DNA from 3 places in the Lacrimispora sp. genome. Region 2 is predicted to be linked to each of the others. Evidence: riboswitches for the same ligand, from Rfam matches in the RefSeq annotation. Region 2 holds a riboswitch; each other region holds the start of a gene.
What was found. Region 2 has a riboswitch for thiamine pyrophosphate ahead of ACLTWA_RS09215 (thiamine-binding protein). Riboswitches for the same ligand answer to the same signal wherever they lie in the genome.
Positions count from the first base shown of each region.

Region 1: linked by a shared signal. The riboswitch ahead of thiT (energy-coupled thiamine transporter ThiT) and the one ahead of ACLTWA_RS09215 (thiamine-binding protein) in region 2 are both predicted to bind thiamine pyrophosphate.
Region 3: linked by a shared signal. The riboswitch ahead of thiC (phosphomethylpyrimidine synthase ThiC) and the one ahead of ACLTWA_RS09215 (thiamine-binding protein) in region 2 are both predicted to bind thiamine pyrophosphate.

Region 1 is NZ_JBKVXF010000001.1:1,563,450-1,571,254, forward strand. It holds gene ACLTWA_RS07465 (DUF6320 domain-containing protein) at 1-1,353, opposite strand, end outside; gene ACLTWA_RS07470 (response regulator transcription factor) at 1,471-2,169, opposite strand; gene ACLTWA_RS07475 (helix-hairpin-helix domain-containing protein) at 2,191-2,874, opposite strand; gene ACLTWA_RS07480 (DMT family transporter) at 2,978-3,403, opposite strand; TPP riboswitch at 3,539-3,637, shown strand; gene thiT (energy-coupled thiamine transporter ThiT) at 3,664-4,338, shown strand; gene ACLTWA_RS07490 (MFS transporter) at 4,433-5,863, opposite strand; gene ACLTWA_RS07495 (MarR family winged helix-turn-helix transcriptional regulator) at 5,866-6,321, opposite strand; gene ACLTWA_RS07500 (methyltransferase domain-containing protein) at 6,497-7,805, shown strand, end outside.
Region 2 is NZ_JBKVXF010000002.1:219,519-227,323, forward strand. It holds gene ACLTWA_RS09210 (heavy metal translocating P-type ATPase) at 1-1,752, shown strand, start outside; TPP riboswitch at 1,798-1,909, shown strand; gene ACLTWA_RS09215 (thiamine-binding protein) at 1,969-2,265, shown strand; gene ACLTWA_RS09220 (ABC transporter permease) at 2,234-3,019, shown strand; gene ACLTWA_RS09225 (ABC transporter substrate-binding protein) at 3,035-4,045, shown strand; gene ACLTWA_RS09230 (ABC transporter ATP-binding protein) at 4,063-4,806, shown strand; gene ACLTWA_RS09235 (L,D-transpeptidase family protein) at 5,019-6,428, shown strand; gene ACLTWA_RS09240 (transcription repressor NadR) at 6,560-7,081, shown strand; gene ACLTWA_RS09245 (hypothetical protein) at 7,144-7,644, opposite strand.
Region 3 is NZ_JBKVXF010000008.1:84,302-92,106, reverse strand. It holds gene ACLTWA_RS19450 (creatininase family protein) at 1-16, shown strand, start outside; gene thiD (bifunctional hydroxymethylpyrimidine kinase/phosphomethylpyrimidine kinase) at 223-1,029, opposite strand; gene thiE (thiamine phosphate synthase) at 1,026-1,667, opposite strand; gene thiM (hydroxyethylthiazole kinase) at 1,654-2,544, opposite strand; gene thiW (energy coupling factor transporter S component ThiW) at 2,558-3,058, opposite strand; gene thiC (phosphomethylpyrimidine synthase ThiC) at 3,149-4,456, opposite strand; TPP riboswitch at 4,556-4,664, opposite strand; gene trpA (tryptophan synthase subunit alpha) at 4,702-5,481, opposite strand; gene trpB (tryptophan synthase subunit beta) at 5,474-6,658, opposite strand; gene ACLTWA_RS19410 (phosphoribosylanthranilate isomerase) at 6,604-7,281, opposite strand; gene trpC (indole-3-glycerol phosphate synthase TrpC) at 7,278-7,805, opposite strand, start outside.

The sequences.
Region 1 (7,805 bases), on a different contig from region 2:
ATAAAAGAGATTGGCAAGCTTTTTCATCTTTTCCTTGTCATAACGGATCTGAGGATACATCCCTTTGTCATCCCGTTTATCCGGAACGCCGTTGCTTTCCAGAGCCACAGGAATGTTCTCCTCCTTTAAAAAGGAAAAAAAACGGTCCTGAAGCCTGGTATCCTGAAAAACAGAGGTAAAGGTCACGATTACCTCATCTCCATAAGAACATACGGCACACTTCATGGGCTGCCTTTTGGAAACTCCGATCAGCATGTGGAATCTTTCAATATCTTTTCTGTATTCCTCTAAGATATCAATGGGACCGATGTTTGAAAGAGTCATGGTATATGCTCTGTCGTTCCTTCTGAAAATAAGATTTAAAGCCCCCCATTTTACAAACAGAGGCGTGGCCCGCAGATACCACTTCTTTTCACTGGAAACATTATAGGAAATCACTTCCTCCATCTTTTCCTTTGTGATCTTATGGTCCATCTGGGAACTGACCGTCTTTAAGATTTCCGTAAAGGTATGCTCTTTTCCGTCTGAAAGAAACTCAATCAGAGTAACTGCGAAAAAATTAGCCATGGTCCTGGAATCAAAAAAGGTTCTGAGATTAATGGGAATGCTGATCCCAATAGGCTTATGGCAGGGCTTTTCTAAATAATATTCCTGATAGATGGCCCAGATAAGAGCTGCCGTAAGGAACCTGGTTATGCTGACACCGTAACGCCTGCCCGCCTCCTTTAATTCCTTTAGGCCCACATAGCCATGAAGAATATTCTCTTCATCAAGAGGAAGTACATCTCCCTTGATAGGAAGAGCTGCCCTGGAGCTGTATTTGCGCTTTAGGGTCTTTTTATAATTGCGGACGTAACTGTCCTCCACATTCATGGAGATCTCCGGGGATATTTTCTTTTCAAATTGAAACCCGGTCCGTGAACCGTTCTTTAAATCCACATACCGGTAAACCAGTGCTTTTAAAAAATTGACGGCACCCAGTCCGTCGGTAATGGCGTGAAACACTTCTAAATTGATCCGCCTGCCGTAATAGCTGACCCGGAACAGGTACTGGTGGCTGCTCCGTGGTTCGATGTATTTGCAGGGGTAAGTGGTCTCCCTTTCGATTACCGGCATACGCTTGTTATTCTCAAAATAATACCAGAAAAATCCTCTCCCAAGCCTTACGGAAAATCCTTCAAACTGAGGCAGGACCTCTTCCAGAGCACTTTGAAGGGTTCCTGCATCCACTTCTTCCTTTAACGTAGCCGAAATCCGGAATACACTGCTTAAATTTTTACTTGCTATGACAGGAAAAATCTTTGCCGTATTGTCAAGTCTTCTCCATCTCTCTCCCTGTGGGCTTCGCTTCATCCAGTCTGTGCCTCTTTTCTCTTTCCATTCTGCTGGTGCTTAAAGAATCTGACTTCTGAATTCAGAAAAAGGCGGATTCCCCATGTATCCGGCAGGAAATCCGCCTTTTTGCCTTACCTAGACGCGGAAATAATATCCCACGCCCCATTTGGTATGCACGTATTTGGGATCGCTTGGACTAGGCTCGATCTTCTCTCTTAAACGCCGTACATGAACATCCACGGTGCGGACATCGCCTGTATCCATAGCCTTATTGCCCCATACAAAGGTAAGAAGCTGTTCCCTGCTGTAAACCTTGCCTGGATTGCAGGTAAGCAGCTCTAATAAGTCAAACTCCTTGGCCGTTAAATTAATCTCTTTTTCTCCGATAAATACCCGTCTGCTGTCCCGGTCAAGTTTTAAATCTCCTGCTGTGACCAGACGGCTCTCCTCCTGACGCTCCCGTCTGCCCTTTTTGGCATTCCGGCGCATGATTGCCTTGATCCTTGCCTTAACTTCAAGAATGTTGAAAGGTTTGGTAATGTAATCATCCGCTCCGTATTCCAGACCCAGAATCTTATCCATATCATTGCCCTTGGCTGTCAGCATGATAATCGGCATCTCGGAAAATTCCCGGATCGCCTGGCACACTTCATAGCCGTCAAACTTTGGAAGCATGACATCAAGAAGCACCACATCATATTCCTTCTGCTTTGCCAGACCAATGGCTTCCTCTCCGTCATACGCACAGTCTACTTCCATGCCATCCTGTTCCAGGCTGAACCTCATCCCCTTCACAATCAGTTTTTCATCATCAACTACTAAAACACTTGCCATATCACACCTCTGTCTTCTATGTTAAACCGTTATATCATCTTTTATCTTTTGAAATGCTGCATCTTTGATCCCGGACACCTTCATAATGTCCTCAATCCTTTTAAAGCCTCCGTGGCTGTCCCGGTATCTTATGATATCCTCTGCCCTGGATTCTCCAATGCCCTTAAGAGTCATCAGTTCTTCTTTGGCGGCAGTATTAAGATTTACCTGTGATTTTCCCTGGGAAAAATCCGCCGGATTTCCTTTTGCCAAACGGGCTTCTTCCCTGCTTAACACTACGATCTTCATGCCATCCCTGATCCGCTCTGCCATATTAAGGCTTTCTGCGGCTGCATCCGGAGTGAATCCTCCCGCCTTTTCCACTGCCTGAAAGACTCTGCTTTCCTCAGGAAGCTCGTAAACACCGGGAGAGACCACTTCCCCGCAGATATGTACATAACAAGGCAGCAACGAAACATCTTCTGTGCTTCCAAAACCGCTGCCCTGGTCATCGTTCTCATGGGATCCCGGAGAATCAGAATTCTGTTCTGCCGGTGATTCTTCCATGGAAAAACGGGTGCCGGCAGATATATTTTCCAATACAGTAATCTCCGGCAACGCATCTACCGCTGTCCGGCTTTTTTGAATTCTGCTGTAACTGTAACATATACCCGAAACAAAAACACATAAAACGATGACCGCAATCTTCGCTTTCTGGTACTTCATGATATCCCTCCTATTACAAAATAATGGAAAAAAAGGATACCATCTTCAGCCTATGTTACTATTCTACCGAAAGAAATAAGTAAATACAAGCACTATTTCCAAATTAATTAAATATCATGATTCCGATGATTGCAACGACAGCACCGATGAGTTTTTTCCATTCAAATCCAACCTTTTCCACACCGAATAATCCAAACACCTCTACTCCGTAAGCCACCAGAATCTGTGAAACCACGATGACAAGAGCTGCCTTTGCCGGTCCCAGGGTCCCCATGCTTTTCACTACGGTATAAGTGATAAATGCTCCGATAATTCCTCCCAGCAGCATATACCTTGGCTGTACATCAAAAAGACCTGATATATTTTCCCGGCCTGAAAAATACCATAAGATGATGCAGGTCAAAAACGCAGTCAGCTGCACCCATCCAGTAGACACCCACATGCTGGTCTGTTTGGTGACTCCTGTATTTAAAACTCCCTGAATGCTCATAAGTGCCCCGGAAATCAGAGCGATCACAAAGCCAGTCATAAAGTACCTCCATTGTCCATTTTTCTTCTATATCCTAGGTTGTGCTTTATTTGCTTTTTTATGCAGATATTATCATTTAACACGACTTGACAACCTTTTGCATTTGCGCTATACTCACAGCAAAATCACAACATTTTTACACGCTAGGGGAGCCTTGGGCTGAGACTGGTAAGAACCTGACCCTCACTACTTGAACCGGATAATACCGGCGGAAGGAAGCTATAGTAGTCCCCTCCTGCGCCAAAGAAGGAGGAATCGAAATGTCTTATTTTCTAACGTATTCTGCCGAAGATGCAGAATACATATTAAAGCCTGCAGGATACCTTGCTGTGCTCCTGCTGCTGGCAGCCGTTTTTTTCGGATTTCAGTTCTTTTCAAAATCCCATGACAAAACAAGTTCACAAAAGACCAGGCAAATGGTCTATTGCGGAGGAGCCATGGCACTGTCTCTGGTGACTTCCTTTATTAAATTTGCCTCTCTTCCTTACGGCGGCTCCATCACCTTGTTTTCCATGATGTTCATCTGCCTGATCGGTTATGTGTATGGATTAAAGACCGGAATCATGACCGGTGTCGCCTATGGGATCCTGCAGTTTATTATGGGACCTTATATCTATGCTCCGGTACAGGTATTGCTTGATTATCCGCTGGCCTTCGGTGCCCTGGGACTATCGGGCCTGTTTTCCAATAAAAAGCATGGTCTGGTTATCGGTTACATCACAGGCGTGCTGGGACGGTATGCATTTCATGTGATTTCCGGTTATGTGTTTTTTGCCTCTTATACACCGGAAGGCACCAACGCCCTGCTTTATACCCTGGGTTACAACGCCACATATATTATTCCGGAATTAATACTGACAGTCATCATCTTATATATGCCTCCTGTCTGGAAAGCCATCGGACAGGTGAAACGCCAGGCTGTCAACGAAGTGTAAAACCAATAGCCGCTTACCGCTGTGATCTGTTGAATCTCAGCGTGTAAGCGGCTGTTTTTATTCCAGAAAACTTATAAATCCTGCTGCCAAAATATCACAGAGTCTTTTTTATTTTCCTCCCGTATAAACGGATTGCCGTAAAAAGGGCACCCAGGCCGCAGATCAGGGCAGCAATCACATATACGCCTTTCATTCCATAGATAAAAATATCATCCCGCCCCTCAATGTAATTGGTCACTTCATAGCCGATCTTAGCACTCATCCGGCTGTAAAGAATTAAAACTGCAAAGGACACCCCGCTGATCATTCCCAGATTCCTGATCAGGGCATTGACGCTGCCGCAGATTCCCAGCATGTTTTTTGGGGCCGTTGACATGGTAAGGGAGTTGTTGGGAGATTGGAACAATCCGTTCCCAACGGACATAATGGCCAGATATCCGATGAGGAACTTTATATCTGATGTCTCCGTCAGGGTTGACATCAGCCCCAGACCGGTTCCCGTAAGAATCAGACCGAAAAAGGTCAGAATCTCAGATCCGATCTTATCGGATAGATGACCGCTTACCGGCGCTACCACAGCCAGGATAACCGGAGATACCATTAAGATGATCCCTGTCACTGCCGGAGAATACTTAAGAGTATTCTGCAGATAGAACGGCAGGATGATGGTGGAACTGCTGATTGCCACAAAGGAGAGAAAGGCGCAAAAAATACTGATGGAGAACAGACTGTTCTGAAACAGCTTCAAAGGCAGAAGGGGGATCTCTGTTTTTTTCTCCAGCAATAAAAACAGGAGAAAGGAACCCGCAAATAAAACCATTCCTCCCACAATCACCGGATTTCCATAGCCATAATTTTTCCCAAGGATCATTGACAGGAACAAAGACGCAATGGATATACAAAACAGGATGGCGCCCTTTACGTCAAAAGGTTCTGCTGTACTCTTTTTTGTAACAGGAAGTATTTTCATTCCCAAAATAAACACGAAAATTCCAATCGGCACGTTAATTAAAAAAATATATTCCCAGGCAAAGGAGTGAATGATGAATCCCCCTAAAGGCGGACCTGCCATGGAGCCCAGTGCCACAGAGGTACCGGATATGCCAAGGGCTTTGCCCCTTTCATGAACGGGAAAGACCTGGGTGATGATTCCCTGGTTGGTTCCCATGGCCGCCGCCGCTCCAAGTGCCTGTATTCCGCGGGACACAATCAGCTGGAGAAAAGTATGGGATATCCCGCATAATAAAGAGCCAAGGGTGAATATGAGAACGCCGTACAGGAATATACGGGTCTTTCCAAAGATATCACCCAGGCGTCCGAAAATCAGTATGGTTCCTACCACCACCAGCAGATAAACCGTCACTACCCAGGCAATCGCTTCTGAACTGACGGAAAGAAGCCGGGACATCTGTGGCAGGGCCACATTGACAATACTGCTGTCCAGCGTTGCCATAAAGGTAAGCAAAACCACATTCAGCAAAATCAGCATTCGGTTATTATATACATTTTCGTTTGTCTGTTCCATATTTATCTCCATTCCTCTTTCTGTACGCCCCGAAGACGCTTTGCTTCCTGTAAAACAATATCCAGCATCCGTAAAAGTTCTTCCTTTTCTTTTTCCTCAAGACCTGAGGTGATGGCATTGTTCCAGACGGATAACTCCCTCCGGATATCCGGGATCATATGTCTGCCCTTTTCTGTCAGATAAAGCTTATAGGCTCTTGCATCTTCCTGATCCGCCTCTTTTTTTACGTATCCCATCTGAATCAGTTTTTTCAGTTCCCTTGCTGACATGGCCTTGTCCACATTCAGCTCCCGGCTTATCTCATTCTGATTGATCCCGCCGCGGTTATATAAGGTCAGTAGATAGGGACAGCTGCCGCTGCTTAATCCATAAGGCTTTAACATCTCACTGGTAAATGCCTGAGTGCACCGGTAAATGCCGCCGGTATATTTACTCAGCTTTCTATGCGCTTCTTTCATGTTTCTCCTTTCATTGTTTCTCCTTTTCCCTGTTTTATTACAGGAAAATCGTACGCAGGCTATTATATTTTAAAATAGTTGATAAGTCAACTATAAATATGCCCCGAATCAGTATAATCACAATAGCACGTACTCCGGGAATATACTAAAATAAAAAGCTATAAAAGGAGAATTTATGAAAACTCAGGTGGAACCCTTAAAAAGCATGGAAACGCTGTATGAGGAGGCTGCCGGCAACAGCCGCAATTATAAAATATATGATGAAATGGGGAAATATTATCAGAAAGAAGGAAATTTAAAGAGAGCTTATCTGTGCTGTGTTCACAGCCATTTTCTCTGCGACAGAGAGGAAGAGGCTATCTTGTTGTCTGAGCAGATTGAAACACTTAAGAAGAAATTGAAAAATGAAATCCCGTCGGTGACCATTATGATTCCTTCCGTAGCGGTACCGGCACAGATGGAAGCCATTTTAAATGCCAGTCTTGCCCTAAAGGAGGACTGCGAAACGGTGATAATTCTCGATACGGAAGAATCTGAGGAGGTCACCAGCCAGCTTCTTGAAAATCAAGAGATAACGGTAGTTTCTGTAAAAGGTCTGTCTCCTCATGCAGCTTATGAAAAAGCGGCAGCCATGGCCGGGGAAACGGATGACCTTTTACTTCTTGACCGGGGCTCCGCTCTCTTAAGCCATGCCTTATTCAATCTCCGCATGTCCCTTTATAAAGATGAAGAAACCGGTGCAGCCAATGCTGTTACCAACGGCCCTGCTCAGGGACTGACGGAATTTGTCACTCCGATCCGGCGGGCAGACGGCTATGCCATCGAACACAATCTTCCCGGAGACCGTCACATGGACCCGACCCTGATTCCCACCTGCGGGTCTCTTTTAATAAGAAGGGACTGCTGGGATAAAGTAAATGGATTTGATGATTCCTTCTTAACTTTGGAAGTGGCACAAAAGGATTTAAGCTTTCAGCTGCTTCAAAGCAAAAAACTGACTTATCTGTGCCATCACGCCTACGTCTATACATTGGCCCAGCCCCAGAATAACTCCGCCCGCTGGTTCGACTACAATCATTTTTATGAAAAATGGAATGTGCGTTTAAACTACTCCCTTTTCAGCCGTCCTGATATTCTGGGCCTGATTACAGACCCGCCCCAGACACCCTTAAAGATTCTTGACGTTGGCTGTGCCTGCGGAGCTTCCCTCTTATCCATAAAAAATAAATTTCCAAATGCAGACCTTCACGGCATAGAATTGGATCCCGGTTCCTGGAGTATCGCTTCCAAACTATTTCCCGTGACCCAGGGCAATGTGGAGGAAGATCTGGATTATCCTCTGGAATCCTTTGATTATATTATCTTTGGAGACGTTCTTGAGCATCTTCACCAGCCCCAGGCAGTGCTGGTCAATATGAAACGCTATTTAAAGCCAGGCGGAATGATTCTTGCCAGCATTCCAAATATCATGCATATCTCTGTGC
Region 2 (7,805 bases):
TTTATCCCAGCCCCCATAAGGCCCCTTTACAGTGGCATACGATCGATAAAATATATCATAAGAGGACTGAAATGCCTTTTGCTAAAAAAGGTGGAAGTAGCAGTTTTAGATGCCATCGCCATAGGTGTTTCCCTCATAAGGGGAGAAGCTGAAACCGCCGGTTCTGTCATGTTTCTGCTGGGAATTGGGGAACTGTTAGAAGAATGGACCCATAAAAAGTCGGTAGGAGATCTGGCCAGAAGCATGTCCCTGCATGTGGGCCGGGTGTGGCTTTTGAGTGGTTCTCAGGAGGTGCTTGTAGAAGCAGCCTCCATAAGACAGAACGATCAGGTCGTGGTTCATATGGGGAATGTAATTCCATTTGACGGCACGGTGGTTTCCGGTGTGGCAATGGTCAACCAGGCTTCCCTTACCGGAGAATCCCTTCCGGTGAAAAAAGAAGCCGGAGGTTATGTATATGCCGGAACTGTGGTGGAGGAAGGCGAGCTTGTCATTGCGGTCCGGGAAGTATCCGGTTCCACCCGGTTTGAAAAGATTGTTACTATGATAGAAGAGTCAGAGAAACTAAAGTCTTCCCTGGAAAGCAAGGCCGGACATCTGGCAGACCGTCTGGTCCCTTATACTCTTTTAGGGACCGGTCTGACCTGGCTGATCACCAGAAATGTAACCAGAGCCCTTTCTGTTCTTATGGTGGATTTTTCCTGTGCCTTAAAACTTGCCATGCCTGTTTCTGTGCTTTCTGCTATTCGTGAAGCCAGTCTGTATCACATGACCGTAAAAGGCGGCAAGTACCTGGAAGCAGTGGCTGATGCGACGGTGGTGGTTTTTGATAAGACAGGAACCCTTACAAAGGCCAAACCAACGGTAAAGGAAGTGGTAACGTTCGGCAGGGAAAGCAAGGAAGAAATGCTTAGAATTGCAGCCTGTCTGGAGGAACATTTCCCCCATTCCATGGCAAAGGCTGTGGTAAATGCTGCCAGGGAAATGGGGTTAGAGCATGAGGAAATGCATTCTAAGGTGGATTATATCGTGGCCCATGGCATTGCTTCTTCTATTGAGGGGAGAAAGGTGGTCATTGGCAGCTATCATTTCGTATTTGAGGATGAAGCATGTACGGTTGACCAGGCTTATCAGGAAGCGTTTCATCAGCTTCCCTCAGACTGCAGCCATCTCTACCTTGCCATGGACCAGAAGCTGGCAGCTGTGATCTGTGTGGAAGATCCTCTTCGGGAAGAGGCCGGAGCTGTAATCAATTCCCTGAAAAAGGCAGGGATTTGCAAGGTGGTCATGATGACCGGAGACAGCGAACGGACGGCCAGTGCAGTAGCAGCCAGGGTTGGTGTGGATGAATATTACTCGGAGGTCCTGCCGGAGCAGAAGGCACGTTTCATTGAGCAGGAGAAAGCGGCAGGCAACGCAGTCATTATGGTGGGAGACGGAATCAATGATTCCCCGGCCCTGTCAGCCGCAGATGTGGGAATTGCCATCAGTGACGGGGCGGAGATAGCAAGAGAGATTGCAGATATTACCATTGCTGCGGACAATCTCTATGAGATTGTCACCTTAAAGCTGTTGAGTGACAGCCTGATGAAACGGATCCACAGCAACTACCGGAATATTGTCGGAATCAATACCAGCCTGATTCTTTTGGGGGTAACAGGGATCATATCTCCAACGACTTCTGCCCTTTTACACAATCTGTCGACGCTTGGAATCAGTCTTTTAGGGATGCAGAACCTGTTAGAGGAGTGAATGGAGCAGCTTGACTTTCCTGCTGGTTCGATGTATACTTGCAATGAAAATAAAAAGGGGTGCTGGAAGAAGTCCGGCTGAGATAAAACAGTATTGTTTTGAACCCTGTAACCTGATCTGGATAATGCCAGCGTAGGAGACTTTAAGGCACAGCCTGTAGACCCGCCCGGATATCCGGACGGGTTTTCTGTATTTAAGAAAAGGAGAGAATAATATATGAATGCAAGCGTAGCGATTCAATCACTTCCGGAGGCAGCAAATGATGAGGAATTGATCCGTATTGTAGATCAGGTCATCGATTATATCAAAAGCACCGGACTTAATTATTATGTGGGACCCTTTGAGACAGCCATAGAGGGAGATTATGACGAACTGATGGATATCGTAAAGGAATGCCAGCATATAGCCATTCGTGCAGGCGCTCCCTCTGTGGCCGCTTATATTAAAGTTACTTACCGGCCGGAAGGAGAGGTATTAACGATTGAGAAGAAAGTCACAAAGCATCACCAATAAGCTGTGGTCATGTTCTGCGGTATTGGGGGTTCTTTTCTTATGGCAGGGGATATCTTCCTTTGGACTGGTGGGGTCTTATCTGCTGCCATCGCCTATAAGCGTGGGGAATGCATTTATAACCGAATTCCCGGCACTCATGGAGCATGCGAAGATAACGCTGACAGAGGCATTTACAGGACTTTTTCTGGGTGTGGCCACCGGTTTTTTCATTGCCGTATTGATGGATCATTTTAACGGACTATACCGGGCATTTTATCCTCTGATTGTTTTGACCCAGACCATACCTGCGGTGGCCCTGGCTCCGCTTCTGGTATTATGGTTCGGGTATGAGATGACACCAAAGGTAATTCTAATTGTATTGACCACATTTTTCCCTGTCACCATTGGCCTCTTAAACGGCTTTCAATCCGCAGATCCGGATGCTGTGAATCTTTTAAGGTCCATGGGGGCCGGAACCATCGGCATATTCCGTTACATCAAGCTGCCGGGAGCCATGGGGCATTTTTTTTCCAGCCTTCGCATCTCTGCTTCCTATGCCGTGGTGGGGGCGGTTATCTCCGAATGGCTGGGAGGCTTTGGGGGACTGGGGGTATATATGACCCGGGTAAGGAAAGCCTATGCCTTTGATAAAATGTTTGCAGTTATTTTTCTTATATCCGTAATCAGTCTGCTGCTTATGAAAGGGGTGGACATGCTCGCAAAAAAATGTATGCCGTGGGATAACCATAAAAGGCAGTTTTCAAATACGCCCTAAACTTTGGAGGAAAGAATGAAAAGAACAGGTTTGGCAATTTTAATTGCAGCGGCTTTTACCGCATCACTGACCGGATGCCAGAAGCTTGAAAAACAGGCAGCAGAAACAAAAACAGAAGAGTTAAAAAAGGTTACCTTTGTCCTTGACTGGACGCCTAACACCAATCATACCGGCCTTTATGTGGCACAGGAAAAGGGATATTTCAAAGAAGCAGGACTTTCCGTGGAGATCGTCCAGCCGCCGGAGGATGGAGCAGAAGTGCTGGTCGCTTCAGGAAAAGCGGACTTTGGCATGTCTTTCCAGGACACCATGGCACCGGCTCTGGCAGGGGATCAGGCACTTCCCATCACAGCAGTGGCTGCGGTGATCCAGCATAATTCCTCCGGAATCATATCCCGAAAAGGGGAAGGCATGGCATCGCCCAAAGGGATGGAAGGAAAAAAATATGCGACCTGGGACAATCCGGTGGAGAAAGCCATGATCAAAGACGTGGTAGAGGCCGATGGAGGCGACTTCTCAAAGATTGAGATGATTCCAAGTACAGTGACCGATGAAGTTTCTGCTCTGAAAACAAAATCCGTGGACGCCATATGGATCTTTTATGCCTGGGCCGGCATAAAGATGGAACAGGAAGGCCTGGATACGGACTATTTTGCATTTGCAGATTTAAACCCTGTATTTGATTATTACACACCTGTCATTATCTCCGGCAATGACTTTTTAAAGAATGATCCTGAGACGGCAAGAGCCTTCCTTGGTGCATTAAGCAGGGGATATGAAGATGCAGTAAATAATCCGGAGGAAGCGGCAGGGATTTTACTTAAGGCAGCACCGGAGCTTGATGAAGCCCTTGTAATGGAAAGTCAGAAATATCTGGCGGACAAATATCAGGATGATGTGGATGTCTGGGGATATATCGATCCGGAGCGTTGGAACCGGTTCTATAACTGGCTCAATGAAAATGGGCTTTCAAAAGCTGAGATTCCGGAAAATACCGGTTTTTCAAACGATTATCTGCCCCAGTAAAAGGTTAGGAGGAGCCAATGGTACAATTAAAGGCGGAAGGCATAAAAAAGTCCTTTGACGGAAGAACCGTACTGGAGGGAGTTTCTCTGAATCTTCGGGAAGGGGAACTGGTTTCGCTTCTCGGTGCCAGCGGCGGCGGAAAGACCACGCTGTTTCAGATTCTTGCGGGTCTTAGCCTGCCTGACGAAGGGCATGTATATATAAATGAAGAAGAAGTCACCGGCAAGCCGGGAAAGATCAGCTACATGCTGCAAAAGGATTTGCTCCTTCCATACCGCACGGTGGAAGATAATGTTGCCCTGCCGCTGCTGCTGTCAGGAATGAAAAAAGCAGAAGCCAGAAAAAAAGCTTCCGGGTATTTTGAGATGTTTGGTCTAGAGGGGACGGAGAAAAAATATCCCTCCCAGCTTTCCGGCGGCATGCGGCAGAGGGCGGCCCTTTTAAGGACTTATTTATTTTCCAGGCCCATTGCTCTTCTTGATGAACCATTTTCTGCTATTGACATGCTGACCAGGCATACCATGCATGAATGGTACTTAAAAGTGATGGAAGAGATCCGGCTTTCCACTCTGTTTATTACTCATGATATAGACGAAGCGGTTCTACTCTCTGACCGGATCTGTATACTTACAGGAACTCCGGGAAATATTACGAAGGAAATCATCATAAAAGAAGCAAAACCCAGGAACAAAGACTTCCATGTCTCAGAAGAATTTCTGGAATATAAGAGAGAGATTATAAGGCATATGGAACAGAGTTAATAACAGGCGGGCTTTTCAGGCCCGCTTTTTGCTGCTTATTCCATGGCTGCATAAATGGAACGGAAAGAAGTTTTTCTTCTAAGGGAATATAATCATCTGGTATCCGGTCATTAAATTTAGGTGATTATTATGCTTGTTATTCCGTCTGAATCATGTTAATCTAAGTAATATGGGAGTAATTTCCATAAAAAACAGCAAAGGATTTGAAGGAAATGAACAGGAAACGAAATCATGCAGGTACGATAGGAAAAATTATGTTTCTGGCAGTATTATTTATGCTGGCAGGAGCTACGATTGCACTGGCAGATGATGCTTCAAAGTTTGTGCCGGGAACCAAGATCAACGGTGTCCTGGTGGGTGGAATGACAATCGATGAAGCAAAAGTACAAATAGAGGGGTTTTATGGCAGGGAATACAACCTTACCATCAAGGGAAAAGGAAGCAAAACAGAAGTAATCAAAGGAACGGATATCGGATATCAGGTGGTGATCACAGACGGTTTAAAGAAGGTTCTGGAAGATCAGAACGCCTCCGGACGTGTGGCAGGTCCGGCAGAGGATAACAGCCATTCGTTAAAAAGCACAGTATCTTTTGATGAGCAGAAATTAAAAGAAAAACTCAACGGGTTATCCTTTGTAAGCGGACAAAGTGTTGTATCCACAGTGAATGCCAGAGTATCTGACTGGAAGCAGGGAGAGCCATTTACCATTATTCCGGAAGTGCAGGGAAACAGCGTGAATGCAGGCAAGCTGGAAGAGGCAGTAAAAAGTGCCTTGACCCAGGAACTGAAAGAAGTGAACTTAGAAGAATCCGGCTGCTATGACATTGTAACCGTTACAAAGGATGATGAAGGACTTAAGGCCCAGTGTGATGCACTCAACCGGGTAAGAGAAATGCAGATTACCTATGCCTTTGGCAGCAGGTCCGAGGTGCTGGGCGGGGAAGAGATCTGTTCCTGGATTACCGGCATTTCAGACGGAGTCATTCAGGTAAACACAGACAAAGCGGCAGCTTATGTGAAATCTTTGGCGGACAAGTACGATACGGCAGGAAGAGGAAGGAATTTCCACACGGCAAGCGGAAGGGACGTAACTCTTTCCGGCGCTTACGGCTGGCAGATCAATCAGCCTGCGGAGATTGCAGAACTGGTTGCGGTCATTCGTACAGGCCAGAGCCAGACCAGGGAACCGGTTTATGCAAAGGCAGCGGCTGACCGCAACAATGACTGGGGCGGAACCTATGTGGAGGCAGACCTGGCAGCCCAGCATGTCTATATGTATAAAGATGGCGTTCTTGTATGGGATGCCCCTTGTGTAACTGGCAATGTGTCAAAGAATCACACCACTCCGGAGGGAATCTATACCCTGTCCTATAAACAGACAGACCGGATTCTTCGGGGTGCCAAACAGGCAGATGGAACCTATGAATATGAAAGTCATGTGGATTACTGGATGCCTTTCAATGGAGGAATTGGTTTCCACGATGCAGATTGGAGAAATAGGTTTGGCGGAACCATCTATCAAAATAACGGAAGCCACGGCTGTGTCAACCTTCCCCCGAAAAAGGCAAAGGATTTATACAGTCTTGTCTATGCTGGCATTCCGGTTATCTGCCATTATTAAATAAAAGGAAAAAGAGGCTGGCTCGTCACCTGATCATTCATTGACCAGACAGTCTCTTTGTGTTACATTGATAGTGAAAAAAGTGTGTGGACACTGGCCGAAGACATTAAAAAAAGGCGGGGAAAACTGAATTGGATGGAAATAAACGCAGAAAGAAAATTATAGAGATTTTAAATCAGGAAAAAGGGCCTGTTTCAGGCGCAGAGCTGGCAAAAAGAGTAGGGGTAAGCAGACAGGTTGTGGTTCAGGATGTGGCACTTATGAGGGCGGAGCAGGAAGAAATCCTTTCAACGAACAAAGGATATGTCCTTCGCCGCCAGTCGGCCCAGGAAGAGGCAGACTGTATAAGGGTTTTTTGTGCCAGTCACACGACGGAAGATACATTAAACGAGCTTTATACCATCGTGGATTATGGCGGCAGACTTCTGGACGTGTTTATCGAGCATGAAGTTTATGGCCAGATCCATGTGGATTTAATCATCAATAACCGTCTGGATGCGGAAGAATTCATGGAAGCCCTGAAACATTCCGGAGACCAGCCCCTTAAGATTCTCACCAATGGCTGCCACTATCATACGGTTGCGGCAGATTCCAAAAAAAACTTAGACAGGATTGAGCAGGAATTAAAAAAGAAAGGGTACCTTGCAAAATAAGATACCTCCATATAGGACGATGAAATAAAAAGTCTTATATGGAGGTATTTTTGCGTCAGAGACTATTGTTCTGAGGAACAGAATACAATTATTTTATCCGGTGTGGTGACCGCAGGGATGCTTCTGGTAGTAAAATTGTATAAAATAAACAGGTAATGGCCTCCCGGCGTATCAAAGAACATCTGACCGTTGGGAAGCAGAAGATCCGAAGGGTCTGATGGGACATTGAGCCTTAGGGTTCCGTCGGTATTTAAAAGGTTCTCATCAAAATAATCAAACATGGCTAAGTATCCGTCGTCATCTTCCGCAAGTATCAAAGGGGCAAACTGAGGCGGATAAATGAGCAAAACGGGTGCATCTGTATCATAAATAGCAGTAATTGAATCCCCTCTTTCAAAGGTATGCTGGTCTAAAACATAAGTATCGGGATTGACCACAAAATTTACCTCACCAAGGCTTTGGCTCATAACGGAAATAAGCAGGGAACATCTGGGGGAGGGGGTAGAGGTTTCTAATGGATTAACGGAAATGACCGTTCCGTAGATAGGAGAAAAACGTGTCATGAAGGTGTCCTTTGGAACATTCTTATTTCCAGTTTATGAAGGAAAGGGGCCGGTTGTGAAATAACTTAAAGTTCCTTAATGAGAAATCGTAATAAAAAAGTTAAGAAATATACCGGAAAAATTTAGACATAATTCGTGGTTTTCAGTTATAATTAATCCTG
Region 3 (7,805 bases), on a different contig from region 2:
AGGGATTATGTCATAAAAGTGATATTAATACGGCAAGGGAAAACATTGGTTCCAGGTTCCTTTTCGTTTTCTCATGGATTTTAGCAGGCGTTATGATTGCTGTTTCATTTGCTGAAATACTGGTAAAAGCCAATAATGCCCGGATAGCGGTGTTGATTTATGACACCATCCCAAACGGAAGAGATGGTGTCAAAATATAATGGGAAAAAAGCTGCCCATAGTTTACTTCATGCTTGTCTGCCAACCATGCCATACCGGACCGCTTCCTTTTCCCAGATCAAGCTCTGCCATAAGCGCACCGTTTAAATATTGTTTGGCGCATGAGATGCTTTCTTCAAGTGTTTTGCCTTTTGCCAGCCCGCAGGCGATGGCAGAGGATAAGGTGCAGCCGGTTCCGTGGGTATTGGGATTCTCAATCCGTTTTCCCGGAAACCAGGTAAGAGTGCCCTTATGGCATAATACATCATTGGCATCCGTTTCACAGTGGCCGCCTTTCAGTAAAAAGGAGGTTTGATACTTCTGGGACAGTTGGGTTGCGGCTTCTTCCATATCTCTTTTGGACAGGAGCCGCTTTTTTGTGGATAAAAGTACTTCTGTTTCCGGGAGATTGGGGGTAATAAGGGTGGCCAGAGGGAATAACCGCTCAATCAGGGTTTTTACCGCATCTGTCTGCAAAAGGGTCCCTCCGCTGGTGGAGACCATGACCGGGTCTAAGACCACCGGGACATTGGGGTGGCAGGAGAGAATATCTGCTATAATTTCTATGGAAGAAATATCTCCTGCCATGCCGATTTTCACCGCCTGGGGCGGAATGTCGGAAAAGATGGCTTCAAGCTGTTTGGTCAGCATTACCGGATTTACGGTTTCTGCCAGATAGACCCCTTTGGTATTTTGGGCGGTCAGGGCGGTGATTGCGCTGGAGCTGTAAAGCCCCAGGGCAGTAATGGTTTTTAAATCCGCCTGAATTCCGGCACCGCCGCTGGAATCGGAACCTGCAATGGTCAAAACCGATGGGAGATACAGGCTCATGATACCACCACCTTTCTGACCTCTTCTTTTAAAGCCCTTACGGCAGCAGGAATGTCACTCTGACCAAAGATGCCGGAAACCACAGAGATTCCTGCAATGCCGGTTCCCTGTAAAAGTGATACGTTTTTATAAGTGATTCCCCCTATGGCTGTAACCGGAAGGGGCACCGAGCTGCAGATGGCAGATAGCTGCTCCATGGTGATCCCAATGGCATTTTTTTTCGTAGGGCTTTTAAAAACAGCACCGGAACCAAGGTAATCCGCTCCGTTTTTCCAAGCGCTTACCGCCTGCTTCGTGGTCTTTGCAGTTACTCCCAGAATCCGGTCAGGACCAATGCGTCTGCGGACTTCTTGGGCAGGTAAGTCCTCCTGCCCCACATGGACTCCATCCGCATCACACGCAATGGCAATTTCCACATCATCGTTAATGATAAGAGGAACACCATATTGCCTTGTAAGCTTGCGGACAGCCACGGCTTCTTTAAAAAATTCCTGCCTGTCCATGTTCTTTTCCCGGAGCTGCAAAAAGGTAACTCCGGCTGCAAGTGCCTCCTCGATCTGTGGAAGCAAGCCTCTTTCTCCTGCAAATGCCTGGTCCGTAATGGCGTAGAGGAGAAGCATGTCTTTATGAAATTTCAATGTTCAGTCCTCCTTTCAAATCCGATTCCCTAAAACAGCTGATTTCGTCCATAAAAAATCGGTGAAAGCTGCCGGTTCCTCCCTGGGATTCGTTTGTTTTTCTTGCGGCCCGTTCTCCGCAAAGGCCGTAAACGGCGGTAGCAAGAGAGACCGCTTCCAAAAGGCCGTTCTGGGAAGTACTTAAAGGCGTAAAGTCATAAGCCGCTGCCGCATAGGAAGCAATGACTCCGTCTAACATACAGCCGCTTCCCGTAATCTGCGACATCTCCATACAGCCATTTTTTATGAGCCGGGTATCCTTTTGGGTGGAAACAATATCAATGGTTCCTGTTATGACGGTAACTGCTCCGGTCAGGGCACTTAAGGCTTTCGCCGTTTCCATAAGTGGAGTTACGTTATCTCCTGTGATCTGATCTTCCGGACAAACGTCTACGCCGTGGGTGGGAAGCGGATTTGATTTTGCTGCCAGACCGGTCAGGACATTTAAAAGGATACGAAGCTCCGAAGCATTTCCCCGGATCACCGTAGTTTTTACTTTCTTTAAAATTTCCAGAATCAGATCCGTCCGGTAAGCCGAGATGCCGATTCCTACGGGATCAAGGATCACCGGAAGGTTTCGCCGGTTTGCTTCCAGCCCTGCGTTTTCCATGGCGGCTTTTGAGTGTTCCTTTGGAGTCCCTGTATTTAATAAAAGGCAGTTGGAAATGCCGGTCACCTCTTTGACCTCCTCCGGGTGGTCGGCCATCACAGGAGAACCGCCGCAGGCCAGAATGGCATTGGCTACATCTCCTGCGGTCACATAATTGGTGATGCAGTGAATGAGCGGGCGTTTTTCCCTGACCAGACCAGTCAGGGAGACCCAGTGTTCCAGATTCATAGCTCCTTCCTTTCTATTGGTTCATCTGCCGGGTCAGATACGATACCAGTCCCAGGCGGCGGAGAATTATTAGTAAAACCGCAGCCAGTAGGGTACCGCAGACCGTACTCATAAGAAACGGAGCCACAAAAAAGAATACGGCAACCTCTTTACCCATGAAAAATGCAGCTACGGGATAGCAGAGTGTGGCTCCGATGAATCCGGTACCTATGATTTCTCCCAGGCAAGTGAGAAGAAACCGGCCTGTTTTTTTATAAAGGTATGCTCCAAGAAAGGCACCTGCCATGCTTCCGGGAAAGGCAAGAAGGCTTCCGGTTCCCATCAGATTTCGGATGAGAGAGGTAGAAAAAGCCATGGATACTCCGTAAACCGGGCCTAAAAATACGCCTGCGATTACATTGACCAGATGCTGTATGGGGAAACACCTGGAGGCCCCTATGGGAATGGAAAAGCCGGAGAGTGCAACCGTAAAGGCTACCAGCATACCGCTGACTGCCAGCTTTTTGATCTTGATTCTCTGGTTTTCCTGAGAGTCCCTATGTATTGTTGCTTGTGACTGATCATTCACGATAATTCCTCCTGTTTTGATAATTCAAACAATATATCATTCGTCAAAGATGGTGATCATTTCTCCATTAAGAATCCGGTTCATATTTTTCATGGCGCAGAAGTTGCCGCACATGGAACAGGTGTCTTCTTTTTCCGGTTTTGATGTTTCCCGGTACCGTCTGGCTTTTTCCGGGTCAATGGCAAGCTCAAACATGGCTTCCCAATCCAGACGTTTTCTTGCGTCACTCATCTGGTGATCCCAGTCCTTTGCCCCTTTGATGCCCTTGGCAATATCTGCGGCATGAGCAGCAATACGGGCGGAAATGATTCCTTCCTTAACGTCATTGGCATCCGGCAGTCTCAAATGCTCTGCAGGGGTCACATAGCAGAGAAAGGAAGCGCCTGCGGCGGCTGCAACCGCTCCTCCGATGGCAGAAGTGATATGGTCGTAGCCAGGAGCGATATCGGTGACCAAAGGTCCAAGAACATAGAAGGGAGCACCTTTGCAGATGGTCTGCTGGATCTTCATGTTGGCGGCGATCTGGTCCAGAGGCATATGGCCAGGGCCTTCGATAATGACCTGTACATGTTTCTCCCAGGCGCGGCGGGTCAGTTCTCCCAGAGTGACTAACTCCTCGATCTGGGATATATCGGAGGCATCTTCAATGCAGCCGGGACGGCAGGCATCTCCCAGACTTAAGGTCACATCGTGTTCTGCACAGATTTCCAGAATCCGGTCGTAATGCTCGTAGAAGGGATTTTCCTGTCCGGTCATCTCCATCCATGCAAAGATAATGGAGCCTCCCCTGGAAACAATGTTGGTCAGACGCCTGGCATTTTTAAATCTTTTTGCAGTCTCTTTGTTGATCCCCACATGTATAGTCATAAAATCCACACCGTCTTTGGCATGCATTTCCACAATCTGAATCCATTCTTCTGCCGTGATTTCCCCCAATGCCTTGTGGTAATAAACAACGGCATCGTAGATGGGAACGGTTCCGATGATGGCAGGGCATTCGCCGGTCAGCTTTTTGCGGAATTTTCTGGTGTCGCCGTAAGAACTTAGATCCATAATGGATTCCGCGCCCATGGCAACGGCATCGTTGACTTTTTCAAGTTCCATATTAAGGTCATTTAAATCTCTGGAAGTGCCAAGGTTTACGTTGATCTTGGTTTTCAGCATGGAGCCGATTCCATTTGGATTTAAGCAGGTATGATGTTTGTTTGCAGGGATGGCAACCTTCCCTTCTGCAACCAGCTTTTGAAGCTTTTCCGGTTCCCATTGCTCTTTTTTAGCGACCGCCAGTAATTCCTTTGTCAGAATGCCTTTTCTTGCTGCATCCATTTGTGTGGTGTAATTCATTTTTTAATCCTCCTTTTGTTATCCGGAGGGATATACGAGGGCTTTTTTTAGAAAATTACAAAAAAAGAGCCCATACCAACAGGTACAGGCTCGGAAAATACATCCGTCTCGTATAAATCCCTACGTTGGCATTACCCAAATCAGGTTATAAAGGTCGAAGTTTGATTACTTCCTCTCAGCCCGCTTACGAGCTCCCTCTTGTGGCATTAGTGTAGCACCGGGTTAGACGGTTGTCAAGAATAAAATCAGGTAATATCTGTGATGGCCTCTTTCATTTCCTTCACATAGCTGCAGATGGGTTCCACACAGCCGGTTCCGTATCTTGCCGCCAGCTTTACAATGGCGCTGCCCACGATTACACCGTCTGCCACCTGGCTCATCTCTCTTGCCTGCTCCGGCGTGGAGATACCAAATCCAATGGCGCAGGGGATATTTTTTGTCTCTTTCACCAGAGTAACCATCTCTTCCAGATTGGTGTTTATTTCCTTTCTCACACCGGTTACGCCCATGGAGGAAACGCAGTATACAAAGCCTTCTGCCTCCGATGCAATGGTCCGGATACGTTCCTTTGAAGTAGGAGCGATGAGAGATATCAAATCAATTCCGTATTTGCGGCACAGGGGCAAAAGCTCCCCTTTTTCTTCAAAAGGCATATCAGGAACAATGAGAGCATCGATGCTGCACTCTGCCATATTTTTCACAAACCGTTCACTTCCATATACGAAAACCGGATTTAAGTAGGTCATAAAGGCAAGAGGAACATCAGTCTTTTGACGGATTCTCCTGACGGATTCAAAGATTTTGTCCGTGGTGGTGCCGGCTGAGAGCGCACGCATATCTGCTTCCTGGATGACGATGCCTTCCGCCACCGGGTCAGAAAATGGGATCCCGATTTCGATTAGATCAGCCCCGGCTTCTGCCATGGCGGGAATCAGCTGTTCGGTAATGGCAAGATCCGGATCTCCTGCGGTGATAAATGGGATAAAGGCTTTCCCCTTTGAAAATGCTTTTGATGTCCTACTCATAGATTTCGACCCCCTTGTAACGGGCGATGGCAGCCACATCCTTGTCGCCCCGCCCGGATAGATTGATAACAATAATTTGATCTTTTCCCATGGAAGGAGCCACTTTTCTGGCATAAGCGATTGCATGGGCGCTTTCAATGGCCGGAATGATTCCTTCTTTTCTGGATAAGTATTCAAAGGCATCCACTGCTTCCTGATCCGTTACCGGAACGTATTGTGCGCGGCCGGAGTCAAAAAGTGCTGCGTGCTCCGGCCCCACCCCCGGATAATCAAGACCTGCGGAAATAGAATATACGGGAGCGATCTGGCCGTACTCATCCTGGCAGAAATAGGATTTCATTCCGTGAAAAATGCCAAGTGTGCCGGTGGCTAAGGTTGCGGCATTCTTATCCGTATGGATTCCGTGTCCTGCCGCTTCACAGCCTACCAGCTTTACGGAAGGCTCCTCCAGAAACTCATAAAAAAGTCCCATGGCATTGCTGCCGCCGCCCACACAGGCGATCAACAGATCCGGAAGCCTGCCCTCCTCTTTTAAAATCTGGGTGCGGACCTCTTTTCCGATGATGCTCTGAAAATCCCTTACAATGGTGGGAAAGGGGTGAGGGCCCATAACAGAGCCCAGCACATAGTGGGTATCTTCCACCCGGTTGGTCCATTCCCGAAGGGTTTCATTGACAGCATCCTTTAAGGTCCTGGTCCCGCTTTTTACCGGGTGGACGGTGGCGCCTAAAAGCTCCATGCGGAACACATTCAAAGCCTGCCGCTCCGTATCTTCTTCTCCCATAAAGATTTCGCATTCCATTCCCATCAAAGCAGCGGCAGTAGCAGTGGCCACTCCATGCTGCCCGGCGCCTGTTTCCGCAATAACCCGGGTCTTTCCCATTCTTTTTGCAAGAAGGACCTGCCCCAGCGCATTGTTGATTTTATGGGAGCCGGTATGGTTTAAATCCTCCCGCTTTAAATAAATTTTTGCACCGTTTAAATCCTTTGTCATCTGCTGGGCATAATAAAGCAGAGAAGGCCTTCCGGTATAGGTTTCATGCAGAGACTTAAGCTCTGATAAAAAGGCTTCGTCGTGGCTGTAAGTTTCATAAGCCGCCTCCAGCTCTGCCACTGCGTTCATCAGCGTTTCGGGGATAAACTGTCCGCCGTGCTGTCCAAATCTTCCTTTTCCCATTGATTTTCACTCCTTACGATTTGTATGATTTCTTTTATTTTTACAGGGTCCTTAAGGCCTTCTGTTTCCACGCTGCTGCTTAAATCCAGACAGAAGGCATTGGTTTTCATTGCTTCTTTTATGTTGGAGGCCCCAAGACCTCCCGCCAAAAACCATGGCTTTTTGATATCTGGGATCATGGTCCAGTCAAAGGCTCTGCCGCTTCCGCCGTAGGAGTCTTTGGAATAAGTATCAAAGAGCAGAAAGTCGGCAGAACATTCATTGGCCTGCAAGATATCTTCTTTGGAACGGACTCTTACAGCCTTTATAATGGGTGCCTGAAAGTCCGGATGTTTTTTTAAGGCTTTTATATATTCCTCATCTTCATCTCCATGAAGCTGTATTAGTCCAATGGTGTGATCCCTGATAAGAGGTATAATCTCTTCTATGGGACTGTTTACAAAGACGCCCACCGAGGGGATTTCAGAAAGCAGCAGATCCCTTAGCTGACGGGCAGCGGATGGGGAAATCTGCCGTTTTCCCGGTGCAAATACAAAGCCTGCATAGTCCGGTTTCCATAAGTTCACCGCTTTTATATCCTGCGGACGGGTCAGCCCGCATATTTTGATCCGTTTATTTATCATTGTGAGGCCCTCTGAAAACGGCTGATCAGCTCTTTTTTATTAGGAGCGCGCATCAGGCTTTCCCCAATCAGGACACCGTCAACACCTGCGTCTGCCAGCGTGCGGATGTCTGTTTCCGTTTTTATTCCGCTTTCTGCAACAAAGAGTACACTTTCAGGAACCATTGCTCTTAACCGAAGGGAGTTTTCAAAATTTACCTCAAAGTTTTTCAAATTTCTGTTGTTTACTCCGATTATTTTGGCTCCTGCCGAAAGCGCAGAATGAATTTCCGCTTCGTCATGGGCTTCGACCAGGGCGCTTAAACCGAGGCTTTCACAGATTTTTAAATATTCCGTCAGCTCCTTTGTATCCAGAAGGGCGCAGATGAGCAATACGGCGGAGGCACCGATTGCCTTTGCTTCATAGACCTGATAAGGGTCTACGGTAAAATCCTTTCTTAAAAGAGGAAGGGAGACCTGTTCATGGATCCGGGAAAGATACTCATTTGCTCCGAGGAAGTATTCCGGTTCTGTAAGAACTGAAAT